DNA from 4 places in the Paenibacillus sp. EKM206P genome. Region 4 is predicted to be linked to each of the others. Evidence: riboswitches for the same ligand, from Rfam matches in the RefSeq annotation. Region 4 holds a riboswitch; each other region holds the start of a gene.
The links. Region 4 has a riboswitch for thiamine pyrophosphate ahead of thiC (phosphomethylpyrimidine synthase ThiC). Riboswitches for the same ligand answer to the same signal wherever they lie in the genome.
Positions count from the first base shown of each region.

Region 1 (4,606 bases), on a different contig from region 4:
AAACGGTTTTCCCCGCCGAATTTACGCAAGCTCATCGCTGGTTACAGTGTACTGACGGAATCGTATGGCGAAGTGCGCGTTCAAGGAGAATCGGTCAAAACCGCTATAGATGCCGTGTCACATGTGACAGTACCGATAGAGGAACTGGTGTATATTCCACCGACCATGAGTCCTGCTCCAGCGGTGTCTGCAGAGGAAGGTTATCTGGAGCATCCGCGTGAAGCGCTGGCTTATTATCGCGGGCAAGGGGTACAAACGATGGTGGCTGAGAAAAAACATATGGGTAGCCGGGCTATTTTGCTATTATTCAAAAACGAACAGGCCGCTGTCGAGTATGTAGGCTACCCGACATTGGGCACGATCTACAGTCGGAGCGGGAGAGCTTTCTTTGAACAAAGCCTTGGGAAGCAAGTGCTGGAAAAGCTGAATGTGGATCTACGGACTGCCGGATATTTTGAACGGAACCAGACGGATTTTGTGTTGCTGGATGCGGAAATTGTACCGTGGAATCTCAAGGCTCGGGAATTGATTGCTGCACAGTATGCGCATGTGGGTGAAGCAGCTCTGCTGGATCGCAGTAAGCTGGTAGACAAGCTGAAGCAGGCGAAGGTTGCGGGCCGAGAGGTTGGAGACTGGTTGGAGGAAATGGAACAGAAGTACGCGAATGCCGTGACGTTTCAAGAGGCTTTTCAAAAATATTGCTGGGATGTGGACGGTCTGGATGAGATTCGTATCGCACCGTTTCATACGCTGGCACACAGCGGAAAGACTTTTTTCGACCATTCTCATATTTGGCATATGGAGCAAAACCGGGAGCTGGCTGGGCTGTCTTCCCTGTTTATGGAGACAGAGTATCGCGTGATCACGGACGAAGCAAGCGAGGAAGAGGTCATTCGTTGGTGGAACGAGATGACAGAGGATGGTCATGAGGGGATTGTGATCAAGCCGGAACGCTTTTTGATGAAAAATCGGGACAAGATGATTCAGCCTGCAATCAAGGTGAGAGGCCGGAAGTATTTGCACATCATTTACGGTATGGATTATCTTGCCCCTGAGAATTTAAAGCGTCTGAAGCAGCGTCGAACGAACAAAAAGGAGCGTCATGCCCTGATGGAAGGAGCGCTTGGTATGGAAGGCGTGGAACGTTTTGTCCGCAAGGATACGGTAGATCGTATTCATGAATGCGTCCTTGCCGCACTATCTCTGGAATCAGAGCCGATTGATCCAAGATTGTAGTTTGCGAGGGAGGGATTGAGATGGAAAGGGGTACACCGTTAATTGATATTGGTGTGAACTTGATGCATCGTTCGTTTCATGCAGATCGGGAACAGGTGGTAGAGAGAGCCGCGGCTGTAGGGATTTCACCGCTGATTATTACCGGGACCAGTGTCCGCAGCAGTCGGGAAGCTTCTCAGTATGCAGCGCGTTATCCGGGCAAGCTGTATGCGACAGCTGGCGTGCATCCCCATGATGCCAAAGACTGCAGTGCAGACACGATTCAGCAGCTCCGCCAGTTGGCGGGTCAGCCGCAGGTCGTATCCATAGGGGAATGCGGATTGGACTATAACCGTGATTTTTCGCCACGTGATGTGCAGCGCCGATGGTTTGGCGAGCAAATCCAACTGGCGGGTGAGCTGAAAATGCCGTTATTTCTGCATGAACGAGATGCACATGAGGACTTTGTCGCTATGCTTCGGGAGTATCAAGGGCTTGTCGATAAAGCGGTAGTGCATTGTTTTACCGGCACGGAACATGAATTGCGTACGTATGTAGAAATGGGACTGTATATCGGAATCACCGGCTGGATTTGCGACGAACGGCGGGGGAAGCATCTGCGTGAACTGGTCAGAGATATTCCCTTGGACCGTCTGATGATTGAAACGGATGCTCCATTTTTGACCCCGCGTAATTTGCCTGTGAAGCCTAAAGAAGGGCGTAATGAGCCCATGTATCTCGCTCACATTGCTGCTACGATAGCCGAATGTACAGGTCGAAGCATGATGGAGATCGAAATCGCGACGACGGAAACGGCTAAACGTTTCTTCGGATTATAGGATTGTCAAAGCCATAGATGTGGTATATATTATAGTGAATTAAAAAGCATTGTCGGGAGCTTGAGAAAGTCAGGCTGAGAGGGTGGCCCTTGCCACTGACCGTGAAATCTGATCTGGGTAATGCCAGCGTAGAGAAACCAAGAACACTATACAGGAATGCCGCTTTTTTTTGCGGTTGTCGATAGATTCAATGTATGTCCTAGCATTTTACCTTGATCCTGACTTGGCTGGGTATCAGTGTAGTAGTTTAGACTACTGGTTATATAAGGCATATCGACGAATGATGTTTTGTATGGTGCTTCACCTTTTACTGCGCATAAAGCTTGCCTGGAGATTCAGCTCCAGACAAGCTTTTTTTCATGGCCAAGAGGCCAACTATAAGGAAAAAGGGGAGCACGCAATAATGAATACTGCTGTAAGAGCGTCCAAAGGGTTGAAACTGACGGATATTTTGGTCACGATTGTGATCGCTGTTGTGTTCGGGTTGATCTACAAAATATGGGGACCTGCCTATGATTTGATGAAACCATTGGGTCTACACGCCGAGCAACTGATGTATGGCATGTGGTTTATGGCAGGTACGTTTGCTTATCTCATCATTCGCAAGCCGGGTGTTGCGATTTTGGCAGAGGTGGCAGCGGCAACGGTCAGTGCTTTTTTGGGAAGCGAATGGGGTATGTCCACCTTGTACTATGGCCTGCTGCAAGGCTTGGGAGCGGAGCTGTTTTTTGCGGCTTTTCTGTATCGGAACGCAAACCTGTGGGTTGCTTCGCTAGCTGCGGCTGGGGCGGCTGTCACTTCTCTGATTTTAGACTTCAGCTACGGGTATATTGATCAGCTATCGACTTGGAACTATGTTTTGTATATTGGATTTCGGATGATTGGCAGTATTGTGATTGCCGGGGTATTCGCGTTCTATCTGGCTAAGGCATTGGAGGTAACCGGAGTCACGCGAAGTTTGAGGCCTGCAACGGAACAAGATTATAAGGGGCTGGATTGATGAGCCGGGCAACCGAAGATGTGGTGGCTTCGATCACCCGGCTACGGTTGAAATTCCCCGGTGAGCAAGAGCTGCTTTTTCACAATATGTCTTTGTCTGTCCGCAAGGGGGAAAAGCTGCTGCTACTGGGACCGAGTGGATGCGGTAAATCAACACTGCTCCAAGTGTTAAGCGGTCTGATTCCACGCACGATAGAAGTGCCTATGAAATGCGATGCTGCTGTAATCCCAAGTGTCTCAGGTATTGTATTTCAAGATCCTGATACGCAGTTCTGTATGTCATATGCAGATGAGGAACTGGCTTTTGTGTTGGAAAATAATCAGGTTCCCCGGGAGCAGATGCGATCCCGTATTCGCGAGCTGCTGATACAGGTGGGTCTATCGACGGATGATATACATATGCCCATTGGCAGCATGTCACAGGGAATGAAGCAGCGGCTGGCGATTGCGTCTGTGCTGGCTATGGAGCCAGAAGTGCTTTTTCTGGATGAGCCCACGGCTTTGTTGGACGAGGAAGGCACTACACAGGTGTGGGATACCATTCGCAACATTTCGGTAGACCAGACACTGGTGATTGTGGAGCATAAAATTAATGAAATTGTCCATGATGTGGATCGGATTGTGGTGCTTTCTGCTCAAGGGGAGATCATTGCAGATGGAAGGGCCCAAGAAGTATTTCATGTGCACCGGCAGGCATTGTCCGAGTACGGCGTGTGGTATCCGGGAGTATGGAATGAAGCGTCTTCGCCACGTTGGAGTGAAGCAGTGACGCAACAGAATGGTGCGGGGACTGATGTGCTGGAGCTAGAACATTTTAGCGGCCTCCGCGGTTTAAGTTCAGTGATTTATGTGGAGCATGCGCAGGTGAAGCCTGGCGACTGGATTGGCGTGGTTGGTGAAAACGGGGCTGGCAAAAGCTCGCTACTGCTCTCCATGATGCGCTTACTTCGCACACAGGGACGTTATAGCGTGCGCGGAATTGAGGCAGGCAGTACAGAACAACTGGCAGAGCGTATCGGGTTCGCGTTTCAAAATCCCGAGCTGCAATTTGTAGCGCATACCGTACGAAAGGAACTAGAGTATTCGTTACCCAAGAGCTTGTATACCGTTGAACAGTGCCGGGAACGGGTCGATCGGATGCTCGTACAGTTCGGACTGGAGCGGCTGGACGAGCGGCATCCGTATCAGCTTTCGTTAGGCCAAAAAAGGCGGTTGAGTATTGCTACGGCTATGATTCGTGAGCCGGAAGTGCTGCTGCTCGATGAACCGACCTTTGGGCAGGATGCGCGTAATACCTTTGTCATGCTGGATATGTTGGAGCAGCTGAGAGCGGCGGGCACGGCCATTGTGATGGTCACCCATGACCCGGAAATTGTCCGTCGATATTGTACCGATACATGGCGGATTCAGAAAGGGGAACTACAGTATGAACCTGTCCTTTCCCCATCATAAAACATGGCTGCATCGCGTGAATCCGGGCCTAAAGCTCGTGATGTTTTCCATCCTGTTTGTGGTCGTTATAGTCATTCATGATCCGAATGTCATGTTTAATG
Region 1 covers NZ_JAAMNQ010000012.1:108,982-113,587, forward strand. Annotated here, with positions in the region: gene G9G53_RS20910 (polynucleotide kinase-phosphatase) at 1-1,236, shown strand, start outside; gene G9G53_RS20915 (TatD family hydrolase) at 1,257-2,054, shown strand; TPP riboswitch at 2,098-2,207, shown strand; gene G9G53_RS20920 (ECF transporter S component) at 2,458-3,054, shown strand; gene G9G53_RS20925 (ABC transporter ATP-binding protein) at 3,054-4,505, shown strand; gene G9G53_RS20930 (energy-coupling factor transporter transmembrane component T family protein) at 4,480-4,606, shown strand, end outside.
Region 1: it holds a riboswitch for thiamine pyrophosphate, as region 4 does, so the genes downstream of both, G9G53_RS20920 (ECF transporter S component) here and thiC (phosphomethylpyrimidine synthase ThiC) in region 4, are expected to answer to the same signal.

Region 2 (4,606 bases), on a different contig from region 4:
AAAAAGCATACTAAGGTAATGACCATCAGCTTGGGCAGCATGCCAAAACCAAACCACACCATGAGCAGCGGCCCCAGGGCGATGATCGGAATGTTTTGGCTCAGGATAAGCAGCGGATACAGGGCGGATTTGAGAAAAGGAATGGTATGAAGAACGATGGCGATCAACAGTCCCGTTGCTGTCCCTATAGCGAATCCCACAAGTGTCAGGCGAATTGTAGCCCATGTATGGGCACCAAGCAGCGCCGTCTGGGCCATGCCCTCCTGTACGATGAGGGATGGAGCTGGCAGTAGCCAGGATTCAATATGTAAATAGGAAACCGCCCCCTGCCAGGCTGCTAAAAAGAAGAGGACCGCCACAAGGGGCGGCCATACGCTTTTCCACCAGGATGCGTTCTTGCCTTTCGGATTCATGGGCGATATTTCTCGGTCAGCTTGTTCATGCTGATGCCTTGTGGGTTATGTGCGATTTTGATCTGTGAAATGACGCTGGGACTGCCCGCTTCCGTCAAAGCCTCATGCATTTCTTTAACCACTTTCAGCAACTCGTCGAGCTCGCCCTCCATGGTCGTATCCAATGGGTTCACCTGATGTTTGACACCGGAGCGCTGAATGACCTCAATCGCCTTATCTACATACGGGTAAGAGTCCTCGTTATTAGGAGTTTTAGGGATTACTTGAATACTGAGCAGTGTATTAGCCATGCAAATTCACCTGTCCTTCATTTGGAGTGTTTTAGAGAAAATAGGGTGGTTTAAGGCGTTTGAGACCGCTCCGCGTTTCATTTGGTCTTACGATCGCTGTTGCAGGGGGATTCTTGGATTATTTAAGTTTTCAAAGGTAAGAATTCCCCTGCAAAGGCGAACGCTCCGCTTCTCCAGATTCAAATGAACCGCTCCGCTGCTGCCCGCCTTAAAAGCACCCTATTTTTAAAGCTGGTTTGTGCGGCATTTTTAACACACAAGCGCACCTACTTAGCGCTTAGATAATATGAAACTAAAGAATAAACCAAGTTGAACGAGAACGAAGTGGGCGGAATGGTGCTGTACAAGCGTTAGCGTTCGCTTTAAAAGCTTTCCGTAGGAAAGCTCGCTTCGGAAGCATAACCTCCCCGGATTTCTACATTAATCATAAGTTTTTATTAAGAAATCCGGGGTGGTGGCGATGGGAAGCACCATCCGACTGCGTAGTGGCGCTTCGTTCACTTCTCTAGTTCAGTCTTATTTAGCGTTTTAACAAATGGTCAGCGCTTGGGCAAGAAGTCGTTTGTGAAGGCCTTATCGACTTCCAAAGGCTTGCTGAGCAGCTTGCGTTCGTACATCCAGTCCGAATAGTTTTGCCATACCTCCGCTTTTTGCACGCCCCATTGCGCGGCATCATCCTGATAACGTGGGCTTAGCCATTTTTGGCTGGCAAGTACCAGTTTTTTATCCAGCTCCGGTACAGCTTTGCTTAAGATGTCCGCGGCTTCTTCCGGATGGGCGATAGTGTATTCATAGCCTTGGGCGGTAGCGTCCATGAACGCTTTGACCAGCTCGGGATCATTTTTTATCGTCTGTTCGTTGCTCACAATTACAGGCGTATAGTAGTCGAGGCTTTTGGAATAATCTTTTACATACAGCATATCCAATGGCTCATCTCGAAGTTGGGCCTCGATTCCGGTCCATGCGTAGAAAATCCAGGCAAAGTCGATATCCCGCTTCACGGCTGTAAAATAGTCTGCATTGCCCATGTTGACGATCTTCACTTTGCTCACATCGCCTTTGTCTGAATCCATGATGGATTTCATGACCGCTTCTTCTACGGGAGAGCCCCAACCGCCGTATTTTTTACCTTCAAAATCTTTCGGGCTTTTAATTCCGCGATCTACCGGGGCTGCGAAGCCTGAGGTATTATGCTGAATCACCGCAGCGATGGATACAAGCGGCACACCTTGCGTGCGAGCCTGTGTGACGCCTTCTTGGTAGCTGATACCAAAAGGTGCAGCATTAGAAGCAACCATTTGATCGGCTCCGCCTGAACCAGGTTGAACAATTTGGACATTCAAACCTGCTTTTTCGTAAAATCCTTTGTCCTTGGCGACATAGAGTCCCGTATGATTCGTATTGGGTGTCCAGTCGAGCACGATTTTAACATCTTTGAGCCCCTTTGCCGGAGTAGACGTTTGAGTGTCGGTAGCGGAAGCCGCTTCTTGGGATGTAGGGGGACTTCCACCGCAAGCGGTCAGGGTCAGGGCCATGAGCCACAGACTGATCAGTCCCAGGGTTAATATTTTCATGCGCTTCATCGTTAGTGTTCTCTCCTTTTGATTACCCGTTATCCATCCAATCAGACAGCTTAAGTTTCCCATTTTCATAAAAATAACATCTGCCGGACGCGATCTTTCCAACAACTTAATCCTCAACAAAAAAAGCGCCCCGAGTTTCCGGGACGCTTGCGCTTGTATATACCAAAGTAAGGGATGGTCCTATGTAAAAAAGGCACATCTTGCTTAAGCATTCCTACGCTGGCATTACCCAGATCAGGTTGTAAGGGTCAGTGTCTTGGGACACACTCTCAGCCGGCCGATTCCAGCACCCCTGGCATTGTATGGTTTAATGGGTTCATTTATTCGGGTTTACTACGACGATTATATGCTTTGAATGCAGGTCTGTCCAGCATGAAGGGAGAGATAACGGTTCATTTGCCGAACGACAGGGTACACTTTTACTGTGAGCTTTGATCTGAAAATGAGTATGAATCAATCCGATTCGATCCGGTCATGTTATTTTCAGAACAGCTGCGCAGGTAGGTTCAGATGGGCTGGTGCCCAATGGCATGGCGTAGGTAGAGAATTCTAATTCGTGAAAAGGAGTTGTTGTACTGTGGGTAAAACGGAAACATTGGATCGCAACCAACTGGAACAAGCCATTGTGAAGGCTTTGGATAACAACAAATTTTGTACGTTAGGTACGGTAGAGGGTGGCAAACCGAAAGTACGCTATATGGCCCTTTTTAACGATGGAATGAACATTCATCTGGCGACAGATCGCAAAACGCATAAAGTGGATGAGCTAAAGGACAATCCGAATGCTTATCTGCTGCTGGGTTATGAGGTTGGCGGTACGAAGGAAGTTGTTGAAGTGGAGGCTACCGTCCAAATTACAGCTGATGAGGGGCTACGCAAACAAGTGTGGAACGACTCCTTGAAGGAGTGGTTTTCCGGACCGGACGATCCCGATTATGTCATTCTGGACGTGAATCCGACTCGCATTGAGTATGTGGGTCAGCAAACGGAGCGCCAGGTGTGGAAGAAATAATACGAATATAAATGGATAAGCCAGTAAATCTCCAATTTTTTCAGGAGGTTTGCTGGTTTTTTTATGTTTGAGAAAATTAATTATTTTTTCATAAATAATTTTAAGTAAATGACTACTCTTTTGTCTGGCGTTGGATTAAAATAGAAATGGTGAGTTCAAGGCTTACATATATGTGCAAAAGTATGTATATGAGGCATACACCTTAATGAGGAGGGGTATATTTTGTTATTACGTAAAAATTGGTTTAAAGGGTTTACAGCAGCAGTTGTAGCTTGTAGCATGCTGGTGTTTTCAGCCGCTCCATCCTGGGCAGCTAGTGATTCTCGTGATAGCGCTACGGTGAATTTGCGGATCATGGAAACAACGGATATCCATGCGTCCCTGATGAACTACGATTACTATTCGGACAAAGAAACCAACGAGTATGGCTTGGTTAGTACAGCTAGCTTGATCCAGAAGGCACGTAGTGAAACAAGAAACAGTATGCTGTTCGATAATGGTGATTTGCTGCAGGGCAACCCATTAGGCGATTATATGGCCCGCAACAAAACCTTTGAGAAAGAAGGCGGTGTCCATCCGGTCTACAAGATGATGAACCTGATGGGCTATGATGCAGCTACAGTGGGCAACCATGAATTCAACTACGGTCTCGACTTTCTGGACAAATCGCTCAAGGGAGCTGATTTTCCTTATGTAAATGCGAACGTTTATGTTGATAAAGGGGGCCAAGCTACTAAGAATTATTTTACCCCTTATCAGATTCTTGATAAAACAGTAACGGACGAGAAGGGCGAAGAGCATACACTCAGAGTGGGTGTGATCGGTCTGGTCACACCTCAAATTATGCAGTGGGATGAAGCCAATTTGAAGGATAAAGTCGTTACGAAGGATATTGTGGAAACGGCGAAAAAGTTTATTCCTCAAATGAAGACGGAAGGTGCTGACATTATTGTCGTGCTTGCGCATACCGGTTATGAGGATGTGCCACAAACGCCACTGATGGAGAATGCCGTTAAGTATTTGAGCCAGGTGGACGGAATTAACGCTATTCTGTTTGGGCATGCTCATAAATCTTTCCCTGGCCCTGATTTTAAAGATATGAAGGGTGTAGATCTGGATAAGGGAACCATTAATGGGGTACCAGCCGTGGAAGCTTCCTCATGGGGCAAGGATCTGGGTATCATTGACCTGAGCCTAGAAAAGAAAAATCGCGAGTGGAACGTGACTAACTCTCAATCTCAAGTGCGTCCGGTTGTGAGCACCACTAATCAGACTGTGCAGTTTATCCCTGAATTTAAACTGATTGAT
Region 2 covers NZ_JAAMNQ010000005.1:56,643-61,248, forward strand. Annotated here, with positions in the region: gene G9G53_RS12560 (ABC transporter permease) at 1-413, opposite strand, end outside; gene G9G53_RS12565 (MTH1187 family thiamine-binding protein) at 410-703, opposite strand; gene G9G53_RS12570 (ABC transporter substrate-binding protein) at 1,243-2,286, opposite strand; TPP riboswitch at 2,481-2,590, opposite strand; gene G9G53_RS12575 (pyridoxamine 5'-phosphate oxidase family protein) at 2,864-3,298, shown strand; gene G9G53_RS12580 (bifunctional 2',3'-cyclic-nucleotide 2'-phosphodiesterase/3'-nucleotidase) at 3,521-4,606, shown strand, end outside.
Region 2: it holds a riboswitch for thiamine pyrophosphate, as region 4 does, so the genes downstream of both, G9G53_RS12570 (ABC transporter substrate-binding protein) here and thiC (phosphomethylpyrimidine synthase ThiC) in region 4, are expected to answer to the same signal.

Region 3 (4,606 bases), on a different contig from region 4:
CAATAAGGAGCCAAAAACAGCTTATGAGTTTATTGACTGTAGAAAATGTATCCCACAACTTTGGGGACCGCGCATTATTTAAAAATGTTTCCTTTCGATTGCTTGCGGGGGAACGTGTAGGTTTGGTAGGAGCTAACGGTGTTGGTAAATCGACACTCATGAACATTCTCACTGGAAAATTGCTTAAGGATGAGGGTAAAGTGGAATGGACTCCACGTGTGCGTTACGGCTATCTGGATCAGCATACCAAGCTGACACCGGGCAAAACGGTACGTGATGTATTGAAGGATGCTTTTCTTCCTTTGTTGGAATTGGAAAAGGAAATGATGCAGATTACTGACAAAATGGGGGATGCTTCTCCTGATGAGTTGGAAGTGTTGCTGGAACAGATGGGTGAAATTCAGGAGCAACTGGATATGGGGGATTTTTACCTCATTGATGTAAAGGTTGAAGAGATGGCGAATGGACTAGGTCTGTCGGCGATAGGACTGGATCGGGATGTATCCGCACTTAGCGGCGGGCAACGGACAAAGGTTCTTCTTGCTAAGTTGCTGTTGGAAAAGCCGAACGTCCTGTTGCTGGATGAACCTACCAACTATTTGGATGTAGAGCATATTGAATGGCTTACGCGCTATTTGAAGGATTATCCTTATGCTTTTATTCTTATTTCACATGATACTGAATTTATGAACCAGGTCGTTAATGTTATTTACCATCTTGAATTTGCCAAGATGACCCGTTATTCAGCTAATTATGAAAAGTTTCTCGAAATGGCGGATCTGAACAAAGCCCAGCATATTGATGCTTATGAGAAGCAACAGGATTTTATTAAGAAACAGGAAGATTTTATTCAGCGTAATAAAGCGCGTGCCTCTACCTCAGGCCGAGCAAAGAGCCGTGAAAAGCAGCTTGATCGGATCGAACGTATTGATAAGCCTGAAGAAGCCGCAAAACCAACCTTTCAATTCAAAGAGGCACGTGCAAGCGGAAAGACGGTATTTGAGGGTATTGATTTTGAGATTGGTTATACACATGCCCTTTTGCCTAAAATGTCCATGACGATTGAACGTGGCGAAAAGATTGCAATTGTCGGCTACAATGGTGTCGGTAAATCGACATTGCTCAAAACCATATTGGGAAAAATTCCGCCAATCAGTGGAAAAACTTATCAAGGTGATTTTTTGCAGCCCGCTTATTTTGAGCAGGAAGTAAAGGCCGAGAAAATTACACCGATTGACGATGTGTGGAATGAATTTCCGCATTTGAACCAGCATGAAGTACGAGCGCATTTGGCGCGTTGCGGTTTGAAAAATGAGCATATCACGCGTCCGCTATCTGCGCTCAGTGGTGGAGAACAGGCTAAAGTCCGTCTTTGCAAACTGTTAATGCGTGAAAGCAACTGGGTACTGTTCGATGAGCCTACCAACCACTTGGATGTTAAAGCAAAGGATGAGCTGAAACGTGCCTTGAAGGAATACAAAGGGACCGTATTGCTTGTATCTCACGAACCGGACTTTTACGAGGATTGGGTAACCAAAACGTGGAATGTGGAAGAGTGGTCAAGTAAAGTTAACTAAAATCAGCTAAATCCAGTTCCATCAAATTTCACACGAAGTGGGGTTTGCAGAATTAGAAAAATATGCTAAGCTATCTTTAGCTTATACAATAAAATAGTCACACTAGGGGAGCCGCCCATGCGGCTGAGACGGAATAAATGGATTTCGGACCCTTTGCACCTGATCTGGGTTATGCCAGCGTAGGGAAGTGAGCGCCGTACAAACAAGGCAACACCATCTTTATTTTTGTTTGTGCGTGGGACGATACACGTATACGGATTCATGGTCCGTTCGATTATTGGACGTTCGTTAAACCACTTCCTTGGGGAAGTGGTTTTTTTGCGTTTCGTTCATTTTAAGTAGTTCGAGCTTCCGTAGACGATTCACATATAATCCCCTTTCATTCCTGCTGGTAGACGTGGCTGGCTAAGCTTAGATCCTTTAGTCCAATGTGAGGTGAAGACAAAATCGAATTACACGCAATTTCGATGGAAAAGGGCACTTTTGCACAAGCCGCCCAAGTGGCTGCTGTGATTTGTCCGTATGTTCATTATGTACACGCACGTTTAAAACAGAATGGTGCCTCTGCATTGCTTTCTTTGACTCGCAGCCTGGTGGAGCAGGAAGTTCCTTTGCAACAAATTGTAGTAAATGATCGTGTGGATGTAGCTTTACTTACTTTGGTTGGAGCCGTTCAATTACCAGCTAATGGATTACCTGTTGTGGATGTGAAAAGCCTACTTCCAAAGGGTACACGCTGTGGAGTGTCTGTACATTCCTTGGAGGAGATGCAAATTGCTGAGCGGGCAGGAGCGGACTATGTACTTTATGGTCACGTATATGAGACCCATTGTAAGCCCGGTATTGTACCGCGGGGTTTAGCTCAGCTTGAACATATTTGCAGGCTGTCGAACATTCCGGTGATTGCGCTAGGCGGCATACAACCGCATCATATCCCGGAGCTTTATAGGGCCGGAGCAAGCGGAATTGCGGTGATGTCTGGTATATGGGAGGCTGAGTCGCCCGTTGCAGCTGCAATGGAGTATAGGCGAATGGCAGACCTTGTAGTTCACAGCCTGTAGCGAGAAAACGAGAGTAGAGGCAAGCTGAAAGCAGAAGGGTTTATGGAGAGGAGATACGGAACAAATGCTAAAGATACACACAGAGGAAAGAGTGATTGGACACGCTGAATGCTTGGTCATAGGTGGAGGTGTCATCGGCAGTTCCATTGCTTATCATGTGGCCAAGGAGGGAAGAAGTACGATTATGCTGGAACGATTGATCCCGGGTGAGGGAGCCTCAGGAGCAGCGGTTGGAATGCTGGCAGCGGAAAGTGAAGAGTTCACCGGCTCTGAGCTATCACGATTTGCTCGCATAAGTCGAGATGCATTCCCTGAGCTTGTCTGTGATCTAGAGCGTTTGTCAGGTATTTCGGTGGAATTCCGTACTGAAGGGTTTGTGACCCCTTTCCGTACGGAGACTGAAGGCCAAAAACGCTGGAAAGCTGCTAAAACGCGAGAGGGTGATTGTCCTATCTGGTGGGATGCGAAAGAATTGGCCCGACGAATTCCAGGTTTGGATGAACAAGCGATCGGGGCAATATATCGTTCAAAGGAGACACAAGTGGCTCCTGTCCAGCTTTGCCGTGCTTATGCAGGTGCTGCTGCGGTGCTGGGAGCAACGGTATGGTCTGGTACACAGGCAGAGCAACTGGTCATACAGGATGGTCGAATTTGCGGTGTCCGTACAGATAGTGGTTTTTTTTCCTGCGATCAGGTCATTATTGCCGGAGGCTTGGATAGCATGAAATTGCTAGCGCAGGTTGGGTTTGAATATCCACTTTATCCGGTCAAGGGCGAAGCGGTAGCGGTCTCCTTGAAGGATCACCCGTTAGAATACACCATTTATGCTGATGATATTTACCTCGTGCCTAAACAGAATAACGAGCTTTGGATTGGGGCAACGAGCCTTTCGCATCAATATGACGAAGAAGTAACCGTAGGAGGCTTGGAGGGGTTGCTGGCACGTGCCTCTGCCTGGCTGCCGCGCGTCCGTGAAGCTTCTTTTATACGTGCTTGGGCGGGCTTACGTCCGCAGGCTGTATCAGGTCATCCTTTTATAGGCATTGTTCCTGGGGTCGAGGGCGTATATGCTGCAGTCGGGCATTATCGCAACGGTGTCCTGCTGAGTGATGCTACCGGGCGTGCGATGGCAGCTATGCTTAATGGGGCTTGTGCAGCAGAACTTGGGATAAGTAGTTTTTCTTCTGAGCTCCTCAAGGAGAAAAGCTTATGAAGCTGACGATTAACGGCCAGAGCCTGACCTTTTCTAATCGAATCACTCATGTGAATCAATTGCTACATGAGCTTGATGTAAAGGTGAAAACCGTAGTGGTGGAGCTGAATCGGCATATATTGACCCGTGAAGATCATGATGAAGCGGTACTGAAAGATGGAGATTGCCTAGAGATTGTACATTTTGTGGGAGGCGGTTGATTATGTTAACCATTGGAAAAGCATCTTTTACCTCGAGGTTATTGTTGGGAACAGGAAAATTCTCTGATCTGGATATCCAATCCCAAGCAGTAGAGGCTGCTGAGACGGAAATATTGACGTTTGCTGTACGGAGATTGAACTTGGAGGAACGGGATAAGCAGCATTTTCTCGATATGCTGGATTTGAGCCGGTATACACTTCTTCCCAACACAGCAGGGGCTACAACAGCAGAGGAGGCGATTCGTATTGCCCAATTGGCAAAAGCCTCCGGCCTGTGCGATATGATTAAAGTGGAGGTCATTGGGGATAGCAAGACACTGCTGCCGGACCCATTTGAAACGTTGAAAGCTAGCGAAAAGCTGTTAGAAGAAGGCTTTATCGTGCTGCCCTACATATCGGACGATGTGATTCTAGCAAAGAGGCTACAAGAGCTTGGAGTACATGCCGTTATGCCTGGAGCTTCACCGATTGGTACAGGACATGGTTTGCTTAATCCGTTTTCATTAGGTCTAATTATTGAACAGGCGGAGGTTCCGGTTATTGTCGATGCGGGTA
Region 3 covers NZ_JAAMNQ010000003.1:241,574-246,179, reverse strand. Annotated here, with positions in the region: gene G9G53_RS07810 (ABC-F family ATP-binding cassette domain-containing protein) at 24-1,577, shown strand; TPP riboswitch at 1,672-1,780, shown strand; gene G9G53_RS07805 (thiamine phosphate synthase) at 2,045-2,638, shown strand; gene thiO (glycine oxidase ThiO) at 2,703-3,851, shown strand; gene thiS (sulfur carrier protein ThiS) at 3,848-4,051, shown strand; gene G9G53_RS07790 (thiazole synthase) at 4,054-4,606, shown strand, end outside.
Region 3: it holds a riboswitch for thiamine pyrophosphate, as region 4 does, so the genes downstream of both, G9G53_RS07805 (thiamine phosphate synthase) here and thiC (phosphomethylpyrimidine synthase ThiC) in region 4, are expected to answer to the same signal.

Region 4 (4,606 bases):
GTTGTGCCACCTACCCGTACGATTAAGCCAATGCCGACCCCCACCAAAACTCCGGCAAAAACGGCATTAATCGTCGGCTCATGCGAATCAATCCGCCAGTTGACTGTTAAATGTAAAAACAGCGAGTTAAAAGCGACCGCAATGATAGTGTACAAGGTCGTTCTCTTGTCCAAAAATTTATATCCGACAATCAGCAGCAAGCCATTAATCACCAGATTAACGATCGAGGGAGACCACTGAAACAGGTAGTACAGGATGATTGTGACCCCTGTAACGCCCCCCTCGCCAAACTCATTCGGGATCACAAACAGATTAACAGCTAGTGCGAAAAAAAACGCACCCAGAATAATAAATGCGATGTCTGCAATACATTTTTTCATATATGCTCTAATCCTCTCTCTAACATTTCAAAGGATGAATCGCCAGATCGATTGGCTGACTCTTGTTGTCAAAATACGCTGACAACCAGTTCATGGTATCTACTACCAAACATAAAGTCAATACAACTTTGACACTTTAATTCGCCACCAGACTGCCTCAATCCTGACTTGAGGAGTCCACAAAACCCTCCTTTTACAAGGTTATTCGACAAAAAAACACAATCCCGACTACTAAACTAAGAAAACGGGCCTCAAGCCCTTGTTTTAGACCTAGGCACATTTTCCCCTAAAACGACCATCCTCCTAATCGGCATTTTGAACACACATGACCATCTTCCTGTTTTATGTCAAAAGCGTTTTACTTTGAAAAAATGTGGGTATAATGATTGAAACATAACCAAGCAACCTACATAGCATTGCGACATCAAGTACATACAAATAGTCCTATACAGACGTCCTAAGCAACTCAATCTGAATTTGACAATATGGAATTGGAGGAATGATCTACATGAATACAATGAACTTAACCGTCCACACCCTGATGCCCTTTCACCACCAATACCAACGTGCCAACGCGGTGAGTATGCAGAAGAAAGAAGATAGCTCGGAGAAGAAGCTCAGCTTTCAGGACATTTTGAATGAAAAAATGGGTAAAAAATAAGGCGCCGTTTATCCGGTTGCATGACTCGCTTTACATAAGCCAAAAAGCCGTAGTTTCCTACATCGACTGTAGAGAACCACGGCTTTTTTTGATTCATGCGTTCCTAAACTCACACATTCGTTTTACTGACCGCCATCCCGATACTGCTCTGCCTTCTCACGCATCCCAGCGGCCACTGCTTCTTCGGTGTTCAGCCCCTTATCCGCTGCATAGGCGCGAATGTCCTGCGTGATGCGCATACTACAAAATTTGGGGCCGCACATCGAGCAAAAATGTGCTTCCTTGGCTCCCTCTGCTGGTAGCGTTTCATCATGGTAGGACAAGGCCCGCTCGGGATCAAGCGACAGATTGAACTGATCCCGCCAGCGGAACTCAAAGCGTGCCTTGGACAAAGCATCATCCCGCTGCTGCGCCCGTGGATGGCCCTTCGCCAGATCGGCAGCATGTGCTGCAATTTTGTAGGTAATGACACCCTCACGGACATCATCCTTATTCGGAAGACCCAAATGCTCCTTAGGCGTAACATAGCACAGCATGGACGTCCCGAACCAACCGATCATCGCCGCCCCGATGGCTGAGGTAATATGATCATATCCGGGGGCAATATCCGTCGTGAGCGGTCCCAAGGTATAGAAAGGAGCTTCCTTACAAATCTCCATTTGCAAATCCACATTCTCTTTGATTTTATGCATAGGGACATGTCCCGGCCCCTCAATCATGACCTGAACATCATGCTTCCATGCGATTTGCGTTAGCTCGCCCAACGTTTCCAGCTCTGCAAACTGTGCTTCATCATTCGCATCATAGATACTACCTGGACGTAGACCATCCCCGAGAGAAAAGGCCACATCATAGGCTTTCATAATTTCGCAGATTTCTTCAAAATGTGTATACAAAAAATTCTCCTGATGGTGCGCAAGGCACCAGGCTGCCATGATCGACCCGCCACGGGACACAATTCCCGTCATTCTATTCGCCGTCATCGGTATATACCGCAGCAATACACCCGCATGAATTGTAAAATAGTCCACTCCCTGCTCCGCCTGCTCGATCAGCGTATCGCGATACAACTCCCACGTCAGCGCTTCTGCTTCGCCGTTCACCTTTTCAAGTGCCTGATACAGCGGCACAGTTCCAATCGGTACAGGAGAATTCCGAATGATCCATTCACGTGTGGTATGGATATTACGGCCTGTGGATAGGTCCATAACTGTATCCGAGCCCCAACGCACAGCCCAGGTCATTTTCTCCACTTCCTCCTCAATCGAGGAGGTAACCGCAGAATTACCAATGTTCGCATTGATCTTCACGTGAAAATGACGCCCAATGACCATCGGCTCACTTTCCGGGTGATTGATATTCGAAGGCAAAATGGCTCGTCCAGCCGCCAATTCCTGCCGTACAAACTCAGGCTCCACCCCTTCGCGGATCGCCGCAAATTCCATTTCGGGCGTAATGATCCCTTGCCGTGCATAATGCATTTGCGTCACTGTACGACCTTGCGAAGCACGAAGCGGACGGTTGGTCACGCCGGGAAATTCAACTGTCTCCCGTTTGGAGCCAGGTTTCAGTCCATTATCCTCTGGTTTGACGGCGCGTCCCTCGTAAGCCTCCACATCGCCCCGTTCCAGTGCCCAAGCTCGCCGTAATGGAGGCAGGCCCTGACGGATATCGACCTGATAGGCTTCGTCAGTCATGGGACCGCTCGTATCGTACACACGCAATGGCTCATGATGCTCCGTGCCCTGCGGCGTATGTGTAGGATGAAGAGCAATTTCCCGCTCTGGGACGGCAATGTCCGGCCGCGAGCCTTGAATATATACCTTACGGCTCCCTGGAAAGGGCGTTACCCCACTGGCTTGCTCCCCGTTTGTCTTCTCTACCCCAACTTCCCTTGTTCCTGCCAACCTTACTTCTGCTGATTTAAATTCTGTTCCTTTTGTTCCTTCTACTTCTGTCGGCTTCATTGTCCATTCCTCCTGTTTCGATGAAATGACACACCGATCCGGAACCATTCCCAGGGTGGCGCTGATCTATGCAAAAAAGCCGGTTCCCGAGGGAACCGGCTAATCTAACGAGGCAGCTATCCAGACCGTGCACATGTGGAATAATCCTATTCCAATGCGTCACCGTAGACAGCAGCTGCGTATACATTTCAATGGCCGATTACTTCCCTACGCTGGTATGATCCAGATCAGGTGCAAAGGGTCCGGAATCTTACACGATTCCATCTCAGCCCGGCATTACAGGCTCCCCCAGTAACTGCGATACTTCTATTCACATGAGGCGGACATAACAGACATCCCGCCATCCTTATCAGACTACTTCAAATTTATGGCTTTGGCAACCCTTCTAGGTTCCATTTAGCAAGAAGACGCTCCTCACCAAATCACTTTGCTTGCTTCAACTGCATTCATTCTTGTTACGGAAGCATAAGCCCCATTTCCTTCGCCGCTTCGATCAAAATCGGAGCAAAGTCATGTAGCGTCTCGGGTGCAAGCCGGCTGACCGGACCGGATACAGATAAAGCCGCAGTGACCTGTCCCTTCCGGTTCACAATTGGTGCGGCCACAGCAGCGGCCCCTGGCTCCCGTTCTTCATAGCTGGTCGCATAGCCCTTCTCGCGAATGTCCTGCAGCTGGGCTTTATAGACCTCCGCGTCTACCGAGGGCGGCCATTCATTCCCGCTTAGCAGGGCTTCCAGCTCCTGCGGCGGCATAAAGGCAGCCAGCACCTTACTGGAGGCTCCTACAGCCAGCGGCATACGCGCACCCACAGGCGCAACCCTGCGGATCGCCTGATTGCTCTGCACGGCTTGTATGCGAATACGCATGTTGCCGTCCCGTAAGTACAAGCTGACCGTTTCGCCCAGACGGTCACGCAGTCCTTCCATTGCAGGCTGTAACAACACCGCCGGCTCGTCACTTTGGGACAAATGTGTGGATAGCTCCCAAATGCGGAAGCCAAGTCGATATTTTTCCGTTTCGGCATTCCGAACGACAAAGCCCCGATCCTCCAACGTAGTCAGCAGCCGATGAACCGTGCTTTTATGTAGACCAATTTTGGAGGCAATCTCCGTTAGGCCAAGATCCGAATCTGCGGTAAAACACAGCAATATATCAAGTGCACGCTCTACAGCGCGAACGGTTAATTTACGGTCTTCCATTCGTGAACCGCTCCTCTTGTATCCATATTCGTTTCACACTATGAAACATGGTTACATAAATTATATAGAATAGTCGCGGCTACTGTAAACCGATGTTTTTGTGACAACCATATTACAGAACGAGAACAAACATCGACAATTCTTTGCATCATTTTTACTTTTCCGGTTCAGGCGTTGACTTTGGATAACCCCCATCATACGATAATAGGTATCTATACGGATATACACTATCATTTTCAAGTGGAATTATACCTAAATTCTATTGAAACGAAGATCAATTTTATATAAGGAGGCTCTTACATGATTTCTACATCCCAGCGCAACTCTCAGCTACAGACCGCTGTTCAGGAGCCGTCCACCCCACTCTTTAATCCCCGTCTGCTGCGGTTCAAGCACGTT
Region 4 covers NZ_JAAMNQ010000019.1:18,683-23,288, reverse strand. Annotated here, with positions in the region: gene G9G53_RS24285 (YitT family protein) at 1-380, opposite strand, end outside; gene G9G53_RS24280 (hypothetical protein) at 889-1,041, shown strand; gene thiC (phosphomethylpyrimidine synthase ThiC) at 1,164-3,008, opposite strand; TPP riboswitch at 3,196-3,308, opposite strand; gene G9G53_RS24270 (IclR family transcriptional regulator) at 3,464-4,207, opposite strand; gene G9G53_RS24265 (alpha/beta hydrolase) at 4,508-4,606, shown strand, end outside.